Regions from separate parts of the Phytohabitans sp. LJ34 genome, predicted to be linked through region 2. Evidence: riboswitches for the same ligand, from Rfam matches in the RefSeq annotation. Region 2 holds a riboswitch; the other holds the start of a gene.

Region 1 (9,106 bases), on a different contig from region 2:
GTCGAGTAATGTGCCGGTTGCTTGCTACGGCACTGCTAGGGAGGCAGGACCAGGTGATCGCAAGGGGTGCGCGCGGCCGGGTTGGCCGGCTCGCCGGGCTCGGCGCCGGCGCTCTGGCACTGGTGACCCTGCTGGGGGGCTGTGACGTCGGGTCGGCGTTCAGTGGCTTCGGCTGGCCGGAAGAAGGCATCACACCGCAGGCCAACCGCATGTACGACCTGTGGATCGGCTCGACCATCGCGGCCCTCGCGGTCGGCGCGCTGGTGTGGGGCCTGATCTTCTGGTGCGTGGTGCGCTACCGCAAGCGCGGCGCCGAGCTGCCGGTGCAGACCCGCTACAACATGCCGATGGAGTTCCTCTACACGATCGCCCCGATCCTGGTCGTGTGCGTGCTGTTCTACTACACGGCGGTCGTCCAGACGGATGTCGACAAGACCGGCCGGTACGACGACCCGGTGGTGGTCGAGGTCGTCGCCTTCAAGTGGAACTGGCAGTTCAACTACCGCGACGGCGAGGGTGAAGACGCCAACACCGTCGCCTCCACGCTCGGCTCCAGCGACGTGATCCCGGTGCTCGTGCTCCCCACCGGCCAGCCGATCCGCTTCGAGGAGACCAGCAAGGACGTCATCCACTCGTTCTGGGTGCCCGAGCTGCTCTTCAAGCGCGACGTCTTCCCCGGCAACGTGCGCAACGTCTTCGAGGTCGCGAGCATCGACCAGGAGGGCGCGTACGTGGGGCGGTGTGCCGAGCTGTGCGGCACCTACCACTCGATGATGAACTTCGAGCTGCGCGTGGTCTCGCCGGACGAGTACGAGCGGTTCCTCCAGGCCAAGCGGGATGGCGCCACGACGCAGGAGGCGTTGACCTCGATCGGTGAGGAGCCGCTGGCGACCACCACCGAGCCGTTCGAAACGAAGCGCAACGTCTCGAACTTCAATCCGTCCGGCGGAGAATGAGGACAGCGCGATGAAGACCGAGTACAAGATCTTCGCCGTCGTGTCGGTGTTCCTCTACGTCGCCTGCGCCGTCTACGCGTGGTGGACCTGGTACGACATCGGCCTCGACTGGGTGGGCACGATCGCGCTGCTGCTCTCCGCCCTGCTGACGACGATGTGCGGTGGCTTCTTCTGGTTCGTGTCCCGCCGCATCGACCCCCGGCCGGAAGACCGGTCGGACGCCGAGATCGCCGAGGGCGCGGGCGAGATCGGATTCTTCAGCCCGGGCAGTTACTGGCCCTTCGGCCTCGCGCTCGCCGCGACGGTGGCCGGCCTCGGCCTGGTGTTCTGGATGGTCTGGCTGCTGGTGGCCGGCATGATCGCGGTCACCGCCGCGACGTGCGGCCTGCTGTTCGAGTACTACACCGGCACCCGCCGCACCGCCGAGCACTAGGCGACCTCAGGCCCGAGGATGGTGGCCAGCCGCTCGGTGGCCACGCAGGAGACCAGGCAGCGCTCCTTGGCGTTGCCCATCAGCTGCGCGGTCCAGGTCGTGAAGCCGCCGTCGCCGATCTCGTCACCGTCTCCGGCCGCGATGCGGACGGCCCCGTCGACGTAGTAGCCGCGGCCGTGCTGCCGGTCGGGCTGTTCGACGATGTGCACGGCGGGTGCCACGGTGTCGTCGATCCGGTCGCGGAGCACCGGGCTGTCGAAGACGGTGTACATGAGCCGCGGCCTGGCCTCCGCGGGCAGGACGCTCTGCCAGTAGCTCAGGTGGCGGACCAGCAGCCGCGCCTCGGTAGCGCCGGAGCCGGTGTCGCGGGCGCTGGAGACCAGCGTGAAGAGGCGGAAATGCGATCCGAACCCCGCCGGGAAGCGTTGCGCCCGCAGCATGCGGTGGCACGCGGCGAGGTGCACCTCGCCGCCGGCGGGCTGGCGCAGTCGCCGGTCGGCGGCCTCGATGGCGAGCGCGTTGGTGGAGTCGCTGACCACCTCGGCGCTCCGCACGGTGGAGACGATCCGGTCCTGGCTTTGCGGCGTGACCGCCGAACACGTGCCAAGCGGCACGACCGGCGACAGCTCCACGCCCTCGAAGTCGGCGGGCAGCCGCCGCCACATCCGGGCTTCCAGGGCGGCAAGCGCGCGGGGGTCGCTGGGGGCGGGGCGGACGAAGCGGTCTTCGCGCCAGCGGCGCAGCAGGTCTGGCGGGCGTACCCGGGAGGCGCGCATCCGGGCCACCGAGAGCAGCAAGGTCTGGAGGTCGGAGGCCGGCAGCGCGGCCAGCGAATCGCGGGTGCCGTCGGGGAGCCGCCCCCAGACCCGCCGCTCAGCGTCGTTCACAAGGGCCACGGTGGCCCAGGAGCGTGCGCGGGTCTACCGATATAGCGTGCGGCGCTCTAGGCCGCTCTGCGCTGCTGTGGGGCGATCGCGGTGCCCCGGCCGCGCAGCCAGACCCGCAGGGTGAAGGGCGCGACCACCACGGCGGTGCCGCAGCCGGTGCAGACCAGCTCGGGAAACTCGTCGGCGCCGTCGTCTTCGGCGGACACGGGCAGTGCCTCGAACGGCATCTCGGCCTGACAGGTAGCACAGTGCATCTCTCGCACGGGTCTCTCCTCTGCTACGGCCGTCTGGTTGTGGCGGCAGCGTCGTTTGTCACCACTGAGCCCAATGGTTCGCTCGCGAGCTCGCTCACTGGAAGCGGGAACTACCCGGTTGTAGTTCTTCAACGTGCCACGGCGAGGACCCGAAGTGGGGGAGGCTAGCCGGCGTGTCGGCCATCTGTTCGAACGGCGGCGGCGCGCACCGCGTTGCGGAAGAGCATCGCCACCGTCGTGGGCCCGACCCCGCCCACCCGAGGGGTGATCGCGCCGGCGACCTCCGCACACGCCTCGTCCACGTCCGGCAGGAGCCGCCGCCCCTCGTACCGCACGCCGGCACCGACCACCACCGCCCCCGGCCGGACGTGCTCCGGCCGGATGATGCCCGGCACGCCGGCGGCCGCGACAAGGATGTCCGCCCGCCGCGTGTACCGGTCCCAGTCGGGCACGCCGGTGTGCACCACGGTCACCGCCGCGTTGGCTGTCGGCCGCTTCTGCGCGAGCAGCATCGCCAGCGGCCGCCCGAGCGTCGCGCCCCGGCCGAGGATCACGACCTCGCGCCCCGCCACCGGTATCTCGTAGTGCGCCAGCAGCGCCTCGATCCCCGCGGGCGTGCACGGCAGCGGGCCGGGCAGGCCGACCGCGAGCCGACCCATGTTGAGCGGGTGCATGCCGTCGACGTCCTTGTCCGGGTCGATGCGCTGAAGCGCCGCGTCGTAGTCCATGTGGGCCGGGACGGGGTACTGCACGAGCAGCCCGTGCACGGCCGGGTCCGCGTTGAAGCGCCCGATGGCCTGCTCCAGGTCGGCCTGGGTGGCGGTGGCCGGCAGGTGCTCGTGCGGCGACGCGAAGCCGAGCTCGGCGGCCTGGCGCTGCTTGATGCGGATGTAGCCGGCGCTGGCCTCGTCGTCGCCGACAAGGATGGTGGCCAGGCTGGGCGTGACACCGCGGGCGCGGAGGTCGGCGGCCGCGGCGGCGGTCTCGGCGAGGACGGCTTCGGCTACGGGTGCGCCGGGCAACAGTCGGGCGGACATGCGCGCTCCTCGGCGCGGGCACCCAGGCGGTCGGCGCCCGCGACGCAGGCTCCCCGATGGTGAGACCCATCCCAGTGCCGCCAGTCGCACGTGGGTCCATCATGCCAAAAGGCCGCGGCCCGCTGACGCGGACCGCGGCCTCCCGGGAAGTACGGCGATTACTTGGTGATCTCTTCGCGGTCCGTGGACGGCGCGGCCGTGACCGGCGGGTGGCCGGGGGAGACCGGCGCCTCGGCCGGCTTTTCGATCGGGAAGAAGAAGCCGCGGATGGCCGGGCCGAGCGCGCCCAGCCGGTTCATCTTCTTCGGGACCACCCAGCCGGCGTACTCGAGGCTGCCGTGCCCGTGCTCGTCGACCGGCGCGAGCGGCTGGTGCACCTCGATGAACCGGCCGTCCGGCAGCCGCCGGATGATGCCCGTCTCCACGCCGTGTGCCAGCACCTCGCGGTCGTGCTGCTGGAGGCCCAGGCAGATCCGGTAGGTGACGTAGTAGGCGATCGGCGGTGCGAGCAGCAGCAGGATGCGGCCGGCCCAGGTCATCGCGTTGAGGCTGATGTGGAACTTGTCGGCGATCACGTCGTTGCCGCCGGAGAGCGTCAGGACCACCCAGAACGCGATCGCCATCGCGCCGAGCGCGGTGCGGGCGGGCACGTCGCGGGGGCGCTGGAGCAGGTTGTGCGCCCGGTAGTCCTTGGTCAGCCTGGCCTCGATGAACGGATAGGCCAGCGGCAGCATCGTCAAGATGCCAGGCAACACCACCGTGGGCCAGAAGATCGGCGGGATGGTGTAGCCGTCACCCCAGCCCCAGAGGTCGAAACGTATCTCCCAGGCCGGGAAGAGCCGCGTCGAGCCGTCCAGGAACATCACGTACCAGTCGGGCTGGCTGGCCGCCGAGACCGTGTACGCCTCGTACGGGCCGAAGAGCCAGATCGGGTTGATCTGGAACAGACCGCCCATCAGCGCGATGACGCCGAAGACGATCATGAAGAAGCCGCCCTGCTTGATCGTGTACCGCGGCACGAAGCGCTCGCCGACCACGTTGTGCTCGGTGCGGCCGGGGCCGGGCCACTGGGTGTGCTTCTGCTTGAAGACGAGGCCCAGGTGGACGCTGATCAACGCGAGCAGCGCACCCGGGATGAGCAGCACGTGCGCGATGTAGAAACGGCCCATGATCACGTGGCCGGGGAACTCGCCGTCGAAGATCGACGTGGTCACCCACGAGCCGATCACCGGGATCGACAGCATGATCGCCGAGGCGATCCGCAGGCCGGTGCCGGAAAGCGCGTCGTCCGGGAGCGAGTAGCCGGTGAAGCCGGCCAGGAAGCCGATCCAGAAGAGCAGCGAGCCGATGATCCAGTTCGTCTCACGCGGCTTGCGGAACGCGCCGGTGAAGAAGATCCGGAACATGTGCACCACGATCGCCGACATGAACGTCAGCGCGGCCCAGTGGTGCATCTGCCGCATGATCAGGCCGCCGCGCACGTCGAACGAGAGGTTGAGGCTCGACGCGTACGCCTGCGACATGTGGACGCCGCGCAGCGGCGCGTAGCTGCCGTCGTACGTCGTCGTGCTCAGCGACGGGTCGTAGAAGAACGTCAGGAACGTGCCGGTCAGCAGCAGGACGATGAACGAGAACAGCGCGATCTCGCCCAGCAGGAACGACCAGTGGTCTGGGAAGACCTTGTTGAGGATGTTGCGCAGCGGTGTGGCCGCCTGGAACCGATCGTCCAGCCCACCGGCCACCTTGGCGGGCACCGCGCTGACGTCTACCTTCCGGCGCTTCATGGCCGCTCCCAAAATGCTGGCCCAACAGCCACCTTGTAGTCGGACGTTGCCACGAAGAACCCTTCCTCGTCTACCTCGATGGGCAGCTGAGGCAGGCTACGCGTGGCCGGCCCGAAGATCGGTCGGGCGTTGTCGGTGATCAGGAACTGCGACTGGTGACACGGGCAGAGCAGGCGGTTGGTCTCCTGCTCGTACAGGCTGGCCGGGCAGCCGGCGTGGGTGCAGATCTTCGAGTACGCCACGAAGTTTTGCCACTGGGCGCCCTCGTTGACCGGCTTGGCGGTGCTCGCCGCCTTCGCCGCGTCGTCCTCCCGCAGGTGGATCAGCAGGGTGGGTGAGTCGGCGTGCTCGTTGGTGGCGCCTTCGGGGATGCCCGGGAAGACCGTCATCTGGCCGCCGACGCTCACGTCTTCGGGCCGGATCGGCGTGCCGTCCTCGCGGGTCAGCCGCACGAGGCGGCCCCCGTTGCCGGCCGGGTCCCAGCCGGTGCGGAAGAGGATGCGGTCCTTGGTCGGGCTCTTGATCAGGCCACCGATGAGCGGGGCGGCGGCGACGAGGCCGACCGGGGCGAGGCCGAGCAGCGCGGCCAGGCCGAGCGTCTTGCGGCGCTTGATGCCCAGCTCGTCGACGATGTAGGCCATCGTGTTGCCGGTCAGCTTGCGCTGCACCCGGTCGGACGGGCCGTCGTGCCGGTCCTGGATCGCGATCTCCCGCGGCATCAGCTTCTTGCCCCAGAGGAGGATGCCGAAGCCGATGCCGAGCAGCGCGATGCCGAGGGTGAGGCCGAGCAGCGGGGTGTAGAGCTTGCTGTTGTTGGCGCCCAGCTCGTACTCCCACGGCCACCAGATGTAGATGACCATGAAGGCCGTCGACGCCAGGCCGGTGAGCAGGAAGAACAGCATGACGGTGCGGACCACGCGCCGCTCGGCCTTGCCACCCTTGAGCGGGAACGGGTCTTCGTAGTGGACGATCTCGACACCGTCACGCCGCGCGCCCTCGCGGACGATCTCGAACCGCGACAGCCGCGGGTCGTCGATGTCGACCTCTTCCGGCTCGACGTCGTGGCCGTGTGCGTGTGTATCCGTGGTCATGACTTCCCCGCAATCCAGAGAGCCGCGAACACCAGAGCGACGATGCCGACCAGGAAGATCGCGAGACCCTCGGTCACCGGACCGAAGCGCCCCATGCCCCAGCCGCCCGGGTCCTTGTCCTGCTTCAGGGACTCCTGGACGTAGGAGATGATCTCCTTCTTCTGCTCCGGCGTGAGCTGGTTGTCACCGAAGACCGGCATGTTCTGCGGGCCGGTCAGCATGGCGGCGTAGAGCTGCCGGTCGGTCGCCTTGCTCAGGTCAGGGGCGTACTTGCCGGACGACAGCGCGCCGCCGCCACCCCCGAACGCGTGGCAGGACGAGCAGTTGATCCGGAAGAGGTTGCCGCCGCGGGCGATCGCCTCGTCGTCGCCGTCGGGCGCGCGCAGGTCGCCGTCGGGCACCTGCGGACCGCCGCCGAGCTCCTGGATGTACTGGGCGAGCTGGCGGGTCTGGTCGTCGGTGAACATCGACGGCTTGCGCGGCGCCTGCGCCTCCTGCCGCGCCATCGGCATGCGACCGGTGCTGACCTGGAACTCGACCGCCGCCGCGCCCACGCCGATCAGGCTCGGACCCCGGCCCTGCACACCCTGCGCGTTGCGACCGTGGCAGCTGATGCAGCTCTGGTCGAACAGCGCCTTGCCCTCCTCGCCCGCGGTCGACAGCTGCGGCGTGTCGTCGGCCGACAGGCCCGGGGCGAAGACGGCGTACACACCGCCGGCGAGCGTCAGCGCGAGGGTGAGACGCACCACCGTGCCCAGGCGCCGCCGCACCCGGCCGCGCGGTTGTGACCGCCTGCGGCGCAGCCGCGCCATCAGGCCGCCGGGGGTGTCAGAAGTCATGCCAGATGTCCTTCATAACTATGGGACGAACCGAGCGGGCGGAACGTGACAGCTTGCTCACTGGAGCAGGTAGATCATCGAGAACAGGGCGATCCAGACGACGTCGACGAAGTGCCAGTAGTACGACACGACGATCGCCGAGGTCGCCTGCGCCGGCGTGAACCGGCCCATGGTCGTGCGGGCCATGAAGATGAGGAACGCCACGAGGCCACCGCTCACGTGCAGGCCGTGGAAGCCGGTGGTCAGGTAGAACATCGACCCGTAGCCGTCGCCGTTGATCTTCACGCCCTCGTGCACCAGCTGGCGGTACTCGTTGGCCTGGCCGAGCACGAAGATGAGCCCCATCACGAACGTGAGGGTGAACCAGCGACGCAGCGAGTGGACGTCGCCCCGCTCCGCGGCGAAGACGCCGAACTGGCAGGTCACCGACGACGCGACGAGGATCAGCGTGAACACCGTCGCGTACGGCAGGTTGAGGACCTCGGTGTGGTGCTCCCACTGCTCGGGCGCGGCCGCGCGGATCGAGAAGTACATCGCGAAGAGCGCCGCGAAGAACATGAGCTCGCTGGAGAGCCACACGATCGTCCCGACGCTGACCATGTTGGGCCGCGTCAGCGAGTGGATCCGGCTCTTGTCAATTGCTGAGGCCGCAGTCACGCGGTCATTATCGCCACCTCGTAGTACGACGTTGCGTCGGGGTCACCTACGACGGTGTGTCGTGGCCCGATTGCCGCTGCCGGACCCGCGTGGCCTAGCCTCGAAACGTGCGCCCCTTCACCGTTTCGGCCATCTTCACCGAGGCCAGCCTCGACAGCTGGATCGCGGTGATGCTGGTGGTGGCGGCCGGCCTCTACCTGTACGGCGTGCACCGGCTGCGGGCCCGCGGCGACAAGTGGCCGCTCTCCCGCACGCTGCTCTTCGTCGGCGCGGGTCTGGGCTCGATCGCCGCGGTGACGGTGAGCGGCCTCCACGCGTACGACACGACGCTGGTCTCCGTGCACATGGTGCAACACATGGTGCTCTCCATGGTCGCGCCGATCTTCCTGGCGCTCGGCGCCCCGGTCACGCTCGCGCTGCGGGTGCTGCGCGGCGCGCCCCGCCGGCGGCTGCTCGCCGTGGTGCACAGCCGGGTCGCCCGCGTCTTCTCGTTTCCCCTCGTCGCGTACGCGATCTTCGTGGCCAACCCCTTCGTGCTCTACTTCAGCGGCCTGTACCGGCTGACGCTGGAAAACTCGTTCGCGCACGAGGTGACACACGCGCACTTCATCCTCACCGGGTGCCTGTTCTTCTGGCCGCTGGTGGGGCTCGACCCGCTGCCCGGCCGGTGGCCGTACCCGGGGCGGGCGCTGCTCATGGTGCTCTCGGTGCCGTTCCACACGGTGCTGGGGCTGACCATCATGCAGAGCACCACGCTGCTCGGCGGCGACTGGTACCCGTCGCTCGGCCTCTCCTGGGCCGATCCGTGGGCCGACCAGAAGGTGGCCGGCGGCATCCTGTGGGCGGGTGGCGAGTTCGTCTCGATCACGATGATCGCCGTGCTTGTCATGCAGTGGGTCAAGCAGTCCGAGCGGGAGGCCCGGCGCATCGACCGCGAGCTTGATCGCCAGGAGGCCGCCGCCGCGGCGGCCGCCCGTACGGGGGCCGAACCCGCTCCGTGACGGGCGGGTACGATCAGCCCGCAGCTAAGAGGTGGGGAGCGCGATGACCGACCGTACGTACACCGTCCTGCTCTACAGCGACGACCCGCAGGTGCGCGACCGCATGCGGCTCGCGATCGGGCCGCGGCCGGCGGCCGACCTGACGGTGGAGTTCGTCGAGGCCAGTG
Region 2 (9,106 bases):
CCCGCGGCGGAGTCGTTGGCGGCCTTCGGCACGCCGAACTTCTTGTACTGCTCGGCCCACTTGGTGGTGGCGAGCACCGCCTGCTCGCTGTCGATGGTGGCCTTGGAGCAGTCGTCGGCGTAGAGGGAGCCGCCGGCCTGCTTGAGCCAGTTGAACCAGGGCAGCCACTCGAAGGTGCTCCAGTTTTCCACCAGCGGGGTCTTCACGCCGGCCGCCTTCAGCTTGGTGATCGCCGAGGTCAGCTCCTCCCACGTCTTCGGCGGGCCGCTCAGCCCGGCCTTCGTGAGCAGGTCGGGGCGGTAGTAGAGGAGGTAGAACGCGTTGTCCAGAGAAACGCCGTATACCGAGCCGTCCTGCGACGTGATCGACTTGAGCACCTCGGGCTGGGTCTTCGCCTTGATGTCGCCGATGTCCTCTTTGTTGAGGTCGATCATGCCGCCCAGCTCGCCGAACTCGATGCCCCACGACATGCCGCCGGAGATGATGTCCGGCCCGGTCTTGGAGGTGGCGGCGGTGAGCACCTTCGCGTGCCCGTCGTCCCAGGAGATCGCCTGCACCTTGATCGTGACGTTGGGGTGAGACTCCTTGTACTTGTCCGCGGCGACCTGGAGCGCCTGGGCGCCCTCGTCGGTGCCGGTGTTCCAGAACGTCAGGGTGGCGGGACCCTCGGCGTCCTGCGCCGGCTCGTCTCCGCCACCGGAGGAGGTGGTGCAGCCGGCGACCAGAGCGGTTATCGCGGCCGCGGCCGTGACGACCGCCAATCGCGTACGCATAAGTGCCTCCACATATGACTAGCGCCACATCATTGATGAGTGTTGACTGAACCGGTTGAGTAGGCACACGGTACGGCCGGCCTCAGACAGTGTCAATGGCGTGTTAACGCCTAGATCAACCTGTAATTTGAAGGTCACTTAACCGGACAAGCGTCCTGCGGCAGACCCGCTCTGACCTGGGCGCGCGGTAGCGTAGGACGGCTTGTGACTAAGGAGCGCCCGTGAAGCGACCCACCATCGCTGACATCGCGCGGCGTGCCGGAGTCTCCAAAGGCGCCGTGTCGTACGCCCTCAACGGGCAGCCAGGCGTCTCCGAGGCGACCCGGCAGCGCATCATCGCGATAGCTCAGGAGATCGGTTTCAACCCCAACAGCGCCGCCCGCGCGCTCTCCGGGGCCACCGCCAACGCGGTCGGCCTCGCCCTGTGCCGTCCGGCGCGCATCCTCGGCATCGAGCCGTTCTTCATGGAGCTGATCAGCGGCGTCGAGGCGGAGCTGTCGGCCCGGTCGTACGCGCTGACCCTCCAGGTCGTCGCCGACCCGGATGCCGAGATCGCGGTGTACCGGCGCTGGTGGGGCGAGCGGCGGGTGGACGGCGTGTTCGTCTGCGACCTGCGGGTCGACGACCGGCGCGTGCCCGTGCTGGAGGAGCTCCAGCTCCCCGCGGTCGTCATCGGCGGCCCCGGCCACACCGGCAGCCTGGCCAGCGTCTGGGCCGACGACGCCGCGGCGCTGGTGGAGACCATGGAGTACCTCGTGGCGCTCGGCCACCGTCGCATCGCGCGGGTCGGCGGCCTGCCGGGGCTGCTGCACACCGAGATCCGCAGGCAGGCGTTCCTCGACGCGGCCGAGCGGCTGGGGCTGGAGCAGTCGCTGACCGTGCCCTCGGACTACACCGGCGAGGAGGGCGCCCGCGCCACCCGCCGCTTCCTCAGCTCGGCCGGCCGACCCACGGCGATCATCTACGACAACGACGTGATGGCCATCGCGGGCCTGTCGGTGGCGCAGGAGATGGGCCTCGCGGTGCCCGGCGACCTGTCGATCGTGGCCTGGGACGACTCGGCCCTGTGCCAGCTCACCCACCCGCCGCTGACCGCGCTGGGCCGCGACATCCCGGCGTATGGCGCACACGCGGCCCGCCAGCTCCTGGCCGCGATCGAGGGCCGGCCGATCGGGGCGTACCAGGACGAGACCGCCCACCTCACGCCTCGGGGCAGCACGGCCGCACCCGCCAGCCGGTAGCCGGCGCCTTCACCACGCCTCGAGAGGTGTTCGCTAAGCTCATCGGGTACTCGCGACTGGCGCATCGAACCCTTTCCGACAGGGTTCGTTGAGGTGGAAGAGACCACCGGGGAGCGACCACGATCGCGGCACCGCGCGCCTGGGTGCCGGTCATCGTCGACATGCCAGGAGTTCGCCGTGCACGAGCCAGCAATCCCACACCTGACCGCCGCCGACCCTGAGCTCGCCCGCCTCGTCGAGGGTGAGGCCGAGCGCCAGCACGACAAGCTGCGCATGATCGCCTCGGAAAACTACGTCTCCGAAGCGGTGCTCGAGGCGAGCGGCACGGTCCTCACCAACAAGTACTCCGAGGGCTACGCCGGCAAGCGTTACTACGAGGGCCAGCAGTTCGTCGACCAGATCGAGACCCTCGCGATCGAGCGGGCCAAGGCGCTCTTCGGCGTCGACCACGCCAACGTCCAGCCGTACTCGGGCTCGCCCGCCAACCTCGCCGTGTACCTGGCGTTCCTCAGCCCGGGTGACACGGTCATGGGCATGTCGCTGCCGATGGGCGGCCACCTGACCCACGGCTGGTCGGTCTCCGCGACCGGCAAGTGGTTCAACTCGGTCAGCTACAACGTCTCCCGCGAGACCGGCCTGATCGACTTCGACGAGGTCCGCGACCTCGCCCGCCGCGAGCGCCCCAAGGTGATCTTCGCGGGTGGCACGGCCATCCCCCGGACGATCGACTTCGCCGCGTTCGCGGAGATCGCCCGCGAGGTCGGCGCGGTGCTCGCCGCCGACATCGCCCACATCGCCGGCCTCATCGCCGGCGGCGCCCACCCGACCCCGGTCGGCCACGCCGACGTCATCACCACCACGACCCACAAGACCCTGCGCGGCCCGCGCGGCGCCATGATCCTCACGACCGAGGAGCACGCCAAGGCCATCGACCGGGCCGTCTTCCCCGGCCTTCAGGGCGGCCCGCACAACCACACCACCGCCGGCATCGCGGTGGCACTCCGCGAAGCCGCCCAGCCGGCCTTCCGCGACTACGCCGCCCAGGTGGTCGCCAACGCCAAGGCCCTGGCCACGGCGCTGATCGAGCGCGGCTTCGACCTCATCTCCGGCGGCACCGACAACCACCTGATCCTCGCCGACCTGACCGGCAAGGGCATCGGCGGCAAGCCCGCGGCCAAGGCCCTCGACCGGGCGGGCATCGAGCTCAACTACAACACCGTTCCGTACGACACGCGCAAGCCCTTCGACCCGTCGGGCATCCGGCTGGGCACACCGGCGCTGACGACGCGCGGCCTGACCGAGGCACAGATGCCGCAGGTCGCCGCGTGGATGGACGAGGCCGTCACGGCCGCGGTGAAGGAAGACGACAGCGCACTCGACCGGATCGCGGGCGAGGTCCGCGACCTGCTCACGTCCTACCCCATGCCCGGCTACAAGGCCTGATCGCTCTTTCCAGACGCCATGGCCGCCGCCCGGCGGTCATGGCGTCTCCTCATGCCCTCTTCAGCCGCTCAGGTCGCCGACCGCGTTCGCGTAGTACAGCGACTCTTCCAGATGGAAGGCGATCTGCCGCGCGGACCAGGCGCCGCCCGGGCGGCGGTCGAGCTCGGCCTCTGTCAAGGCCCTCAGCCGCACGTCGAACACCTGCGCCAGCCGCGTGAGCCGGCTCCGCGCCTCGTCGAGATCCTCGGCGGTGAACATCGCCAGGTCGGCCGGCGTGGTCGACGCGGACGCGTGCCAGGCATCGGGGATGGGAGGCACGCCGGCACGCTGCGCCTCGATCTGCGCCAGGTGGTCGACGAGGTGGTCGGCGACGCGGCGGATGGCCTTGTGTGGCGTGTAGATCCGGTCGTCGACCGACCGCGGCTTGCCGTCCCACGCCGTCCACGTCTCGGCGAGGGCCAGCACCCGCGCGACCATCTCCGTCACCACAGCGGCCGGGTGCCGCTCGTCGACCCGCGGTTCGTCAGACATAGGCGCACCCTAGGCGGAGCCTCCGACATCACCCCACATCGCGGCTACGTGGCGCGCGTCGGTGCCGCAGCAGCCGCCGACGAGGGACAGGCTCGGCAGGCGGGGACGCAGCTCGTCCTGTGCGCGGGCCAGCTCCGCCGGGTCGCCCTCGTCCAGCTCCGTCGCGGCGTCGAGCTCCTCGTGGCTGCGGGTCGACGCGTTCGCGCGGAGTCCGGCGATGCGGGAACGCCAGTCGCCGCCGTCGGTCAGGCCCGGCCCGATGTGGGTGGGGTGAGCGCAGTTGACCATGAAATAGTCGGGCCCGCCCGCGGCGTCGACCTCGATGATGGCCGCGGACAGCGGCGTGCCGTCCGGGAGCCGCCCGTCGCGCTCCACCGTGAACGACACGGCCACCGGCAACCCGGCCGCCCGCGCGGCGCGGACGATGCCGATTGCCTCGCCGGTGCCGGTCAGCGTGAGGACGGTGATTAGATCGGCGCCCGCCTCGGCGAACGCCTCGATCTGTGGCGCGTGGTACGCGGCCGCGTCGTCCGGGTCGATCGCCTCGCCCGCGACGTAGCCGTCTCCGCGCGGCCCGAGGCATCCGCTGATCAGCAGCGGGTCGATGCCGGCCTCGTCGCGCAGTCTCTTGAGCATGGTCACCGATTCGCGGTTGGCGCGGCGAAGCTGGTCGGCCGAGTAGCCGAGCCGGTCGCCCCAGGCCTGGCTGGCCCGCCAGGTCGGCGTCTCCAGCTGGAGCCCGGCACCGGCCCGTCTGGCGATGTCGACGTACTCGCCGTAGTAGCGGGTGAGTAGCTCCCGCCCGCGGTCGTCGGCGACGAGCGGAAACGCGGCGAAGTCCGGCAGGTCGGCTCCGTGGTGGTAGATGAGGTCGGTTTCCAGGCCACCGTCGGTGACGATCGGATGCCCGGACATCTGCGGCAGTGCGGCGGCGGACATGGCTTCCCTCCGTAACAGACTAATCAGTCTGTTTCTAACAGACCAAGCGGTCTGGTACAACCGAGTTGTGCCAAGAGACGGGAACGCGACACGCGAGCGGATCCTCGGCGTCGCCGAGCGGCTCGTGACCGACCAGGGCTACAGCGCCACGTCGGTCGACCAGGTGATCGCCGAGGCGGGCAGCTCCAAAGGCGCCTTCTTCCACCACTTCAGCTCGAAGACCGACCTCGCGGTCCAGCTCGTGGCCCGTTACGTGGCGGCCGACCTGGCCCACCTCGACGCCGGCCTGGCCGCCACCGCGCACATCACGGACCCCGCCGCGCGGGTGGTGGCGTTCATCCGCCACTACGAGGACGGCGCCGACGAGCTCATGGCGGAGCAGAGCGGCTGCCTGTACGCCACGGTGCTGGCGGAGCGCGAGTTCACCGGCGGCGAGATCAACGACCAGGTCGCCAAGGCCACGCGCGTCTGGCGCGACGCCGTGGCCGACCTGCTACGTGCGGCGCTGGCCACCCGCCGACCCGACACAGACATCGACGTCGGCGCCCTTGCCGACCACCTCTACACCACGTTCGAGGGCGGCTTCATCCTGTGCCGCACCTACGCCGACCGCTCCGCGATGCGCGCCCAACTCCGCGTCTACCGTCAGCTCGTCGAGGCACTCCTGCGCATCTAAGGAGCTTCGAAGTAGGGGTCGCGCCGCGATGATCGTTAGCCCAAAATCCGCACTATCCTCGGCGTGTCACATAGCTGTAGGGCTAACGATCACGGCGGCGTCCAAATGCTGAGCACATTTCCGCGAATGGCGGGATGCCTGACCCAAGATTAGTTGATCATGGTGGTTTCGACAGCTCGACTTCGCATAAATGCCGCGTCACACATAACCATACGACCCATGCGAAACTTCGGGACACGTTCGCCGCCACCTTTAGACCGTTTGTCGCTTTCTCGTAGCGCTGCCACAGACGGCCCAAGTAGATCGACCAAGCGATCATGACCCCACCGCAGCCGGCCAACCCTCAAGCCGCGGCCAGCGTGCGAAGCCGAGCCCGTGCCGCAACCGCCCACCAAGACCGCAACAGGCCGACGACGAGCAAGACGGCCCCTCCGGAGCCCGAGGCCCCGCCGGAGGCGCGGTAACCGCAACCAACAGCGGACGGGTGAGGCCGCGGGAGCAACGGAGAGCGACCACGACGGACGTCGCGGTAGCCCAAAGCTAGTTGGACGGCGCGCGATGTTCTTCGAGGAAGGCCTCTACCCGCTCGGCCGGTGCTGGCCTGGCCAGCGCGAAGCCCTGCCCCAGGCCGCAGCCGGCCTCCTGGGCCTGGCGGATCTGGGACATCGACTCCAGGCCCTCGGCGATGATCTCCACGCCAAGCCGGCGGCCCAGGTCGGCGACCACGTCGATCAGCGGGCGGCTGTGGCCCTGTAGGTCGGCCGGGAGCTGGTCGGTGGGTGCGGCGATGATCGAGCCGTCGATCTTCAGGAGGTCGACGGGTAGGCGGCGGAGCTGCTGGAGCGACGCCTGGCCGGCGCCGAAGTCGTCCAGGGCCGTGCGGACGCCCAGTGAGCGGAGCGCCGCCAGCTGGGTGACCACCGCGGCCACGTCGCTGGACAGGCGGGACTCGGCCACCTCAACGACGAGCAGCTCGGGTGAGACCTCGCGTTCGGCCAGGGCGGCCTTGACCCGCGTGACGTAGTCGGCGGCGGAGAGCTCGCGCGGGGAGACGTTGATGGACATCCACAGCTCGCGGCCGGGGACGGTCCAGGCGGCCAGCTGCTTGACGGCGGTGGCGAGCACCCACTGGCCGATCTCCTCGATCAGCCCGAGGTCTTCGGCCACCGGCAGCAGCTCGCTGGGCAGCACGGTGCCGAGCGTGGGGTTGCGCCAGCGCAGCAGTGCCTCGACGCCGACCGGCTGGCGGTCGGGCAGGGAGAGGACCGGCTGGTAGACGAGGTCGAGCTCGCCGCGGCCGGCGGCGCCGGGCAGCTCGCGCTCCAGGTCCATGCGGCGGACCAGCTGCTCTTCCAGGTACGCGTCGTACCACTCGATGCGGTCGCGGCCCATCTGGCGTGCGCGGCGGCGGGCGAGGTCGGCGCGGCGGAGTACGTCGTCGACGTTGTCGCCGCCGGACAGCTCGGCCAGGCCGATGCTGACCTTGAGGTGCACGATCGCGCCGGGGAGCTGGTAGGGCTCGGTGAGGATCGTGAGCAGGCGGGTGCCCAGCGCGTACGCGAGCACCGGGCCCTCGACGGTGACCACCGCGAACTCGTCGCCGGCCAGGCGGGCGGGCAGGTCGTCGGAGCCGACAGCGGTGCGCAGGCGGCGGCCGACCTCGATGAGCACGGCGTCGCCCATCTCGCGGCCGCGCACCTCGTTGACGTCGGCCATGCCGTGCAGGTCGATGACCAGCAGCGCGCCGGTGTGCCCCTCGACCTCGCGCTGGCTCACGATCGTGCGCATCAGCTCGCGGCGGTTGGCGAGGGCGGTCAACTGGTCGGTGAACGCGAGCTGGTGCAGCGTGCGCTCGAGGTGGCGACGCTCGCCAACGTCGCGTACGTGCACGACGAGCGCGGCGACCGCGGGAACGGCGCGCTGGTCACCCACAGTGGACTCGGTGTCGCGCCAGGCACCGTATCCGTCGCGGAGGCGGGCCTCGACCAGCGGCGGGCGGCCCAGCGCCTGGCGCTCGGACAGCACGGCGGTGAGCAGCGAGGTGACCTCGGCCGCGTCATCCGGGTGCATCAACGCCGGGAACGCCCGGCCAACCACGTCCGCGTCGGAGAGGCCGAAGAGGCGGGCCGCGGCGGGCGACTGCCAGCGCACCACGAGGTCATCGTCGACGATCATGATGAGGTCGTTGGCGCCGGCCACGAGCGAGCGGAAGTGTGCCTCCTGCTCGACGAGGCGGCGGGCGAAGCGGCGCACGTCGGCGGCGGCCATGATCTCGCGGACCACGACGGTGGGGATGACCATGAGGCCGATCAGGATCGCCGTGTGGTCGAACTCGCCGACCGTGATCAGATGGTAGAGCGCGGCCAGCATCGCGAGCAGCGCCGGCACGGTCAGCAGCGGATAGCCGGAGAGGCGGGTCTCCGGCTCGTCGGGCGGGACCACCTCGCCGTCGGCGTCCGCGCGGTAGGCGCCGAGCAGCACGAGCACCGGGCCGACCACTACGAGCGCGGCCGGGTAGAGGAGGGCTCGGTCGCTCACGCCGTACGCGATCATCATGGTCTGGATCGCGAGGCCGAGCACGGCGGCGCCAGCGCCGGCGCCACACAGGATGGCGGCGCGGCGGTAGCGGGCGGCACGCAGCGCCGTCACGGTGACGATCGAGAGGCCGCCGACCGCGAAGAGCATGCCGGCCAGCGCGGCCGGTGGCATGCCGCCCGGCGGCGGCAGCAGCCAGCCGGCGAACGCGAGGCTCACGCCGATGCTCACCCCGTCGCAGGCGCGTCGCAGGCGCATGCCGAGGGTGGTGGCCGCGCCGGGAAGCAGGAGGATGCCGAGCACGTACGTGGTGACGGCCGCGCCCAGCCCGACCGCGCTCACCGCGGCCTGGTGCGCGGCGTCGACCTGGGTGAGTGCGAGCGCCGTGAGCCCGCCGGCGAGCGTGCCCAGCCCCAGGAAGCCGGAGCCCCGGCACGGGCCGAAGCTGTGCTGCTTGGCGTGGATCTGGAGGGCGAGACGCCACAGCCGGAACGTCACGAGCGCGGCGATCCCGCTCACGCCCACCAGGAAGCCGAACACGGGAGGGGTGAAGCCACCGAGCGAGCCGGCGAAACACACCAGGGCGGCGGCGACCACCGCGATGTCCACTGTGGGTACGGCGCCGAACCGGGTGCGGGCGCCGGGCGTGTACGGCACTGTCACTGCCGGGTCCTCTTTCGAGGGGGTGAGGGGGACGGCGCGGTTTCGCTTTTGGCGACACCGCACCTATGACCGGTAACGAGTCGCCGGCCACACGGGTTACGGGTGAGTATCGGGGGTGCGGGCCTCGATCATCCTCCCGCCACCGACGGGAGGATCTGCACCTCCCCGCCATCGGCCACGGGCGTGTCCTGCCCATCCGCTAGACGGCAGTCGGCACCGTCCACGTATACGTTGACGTAGCGGCGGACCTCGCCCCGCTCGTCGCGGATGCGCCGCTCCAGCCTGGGCCAGCGCGCGCCGACCTC

What was found. A riboswitch is a leader RNA that binds a small molecule or an ion and turns the genes downstream of it on or off. The one in region 2 is predicted to bind ZMP and ZTP.
Region 1: another riboswitch for ZMP and ZTP. It lies ahead of ACTMTJ_RS32700 (bifunctional 5,10-methylenetetrahydrofolate dehydrogenase/5,10-methenyltetrahydrofolate cyclohydrolase); the one in region 2 lies ahead of glyA (serine hydroxymethyltransferase).

What each region holds. Positions count from the first base shown of each region.
Region 1 covers NZ_JBQHDG010000021.1:41,433-50,538, reverse strand. The annotation lists gene ctaC (aa3-type cytochrome oxidase subunit II) at 57-956, shown strand; gene ACTMTJ_RS32715 (cytochrome c oxidase subunit 4) at 967-1,389, shown strand; gene ACTMTJ_RS32710 (hypothetical protein) at 1,386-2,276, opposite strand; gene ACTMTJ_RS32705 (hypothetical protein) at 2,333-2,530, opposite strand; gene ACTMTJ_RS32700 (bifunctional 5,10-methylenetetrahydrofolate dehydrogenase/5,10-methenyltetrahydrofolate cyclohydrolase) at 2,695-3,567, opposite strand; ZMP/ZTP riboswitch at 3,581-3,663, opposite strand; gene qcrB (cytochrome bc1 complex cytochrome b subunit) at 3,726-5,351, opposite strand; gene qcrA (cytochrome bc1 complex Rieske iron-sulfur subunit) at 5,348-6,442, opposite strand; gene qcrC (cytochrome bc1 complex diheme cytochrome c subunit) at 6,439-7,281, opposite strand; gene ctaE (aa3-type cytochrome oxidase subunit III) at 7,339-7,938, opposite strand; gene ACTMTJ_RS32675 (cytochrome c oxidase assembly protein) at 8,046-8,939, shown strand; gene ACTMTJ_RS32670 (hypothetical protein) at 8,983-9,106, shown strand, end outside.
Region 2 covers NZ_JBQHDG010000003.1:203,130-212,235, reverse strand. The annotation lists gene ACTMTJ_RS06355 (extracellular solute-binding protein) at 1-773, opposite strand, end outside; gene ACTMTJ_RS06350 (LacI family DNA-binding transcriptional regulator) at 995-2,014, shown strand; ZMP/ZTP riboswitch at 2,057-2,166, shown strand; gene glyA (serine hydroxymethyltransferase) at 2,192-3,457, shown strand; gene ACTMTJ_RS06340 (hypothetical protein) at 3,518-3,988, opposite strand; gene ACTMTJ_RS06335 (homocysteine S-methyltransferase family protein) at 3,998-4,927, opposite strand; gene ACTMTJ_RS06330 (TetR/AcrR family transcriptional regulator) at 4,995-5,603, shown strand; gene ACTMTJ_RS06325 (putative bifunctional diguanylate cyclase/phosphodiesterase) at 6,144-8,801, opposite strand; gene ACTMTJ_RS06320 (MoaD/ThiS family protein) at 8,930-9,106, opposite strand, start outside.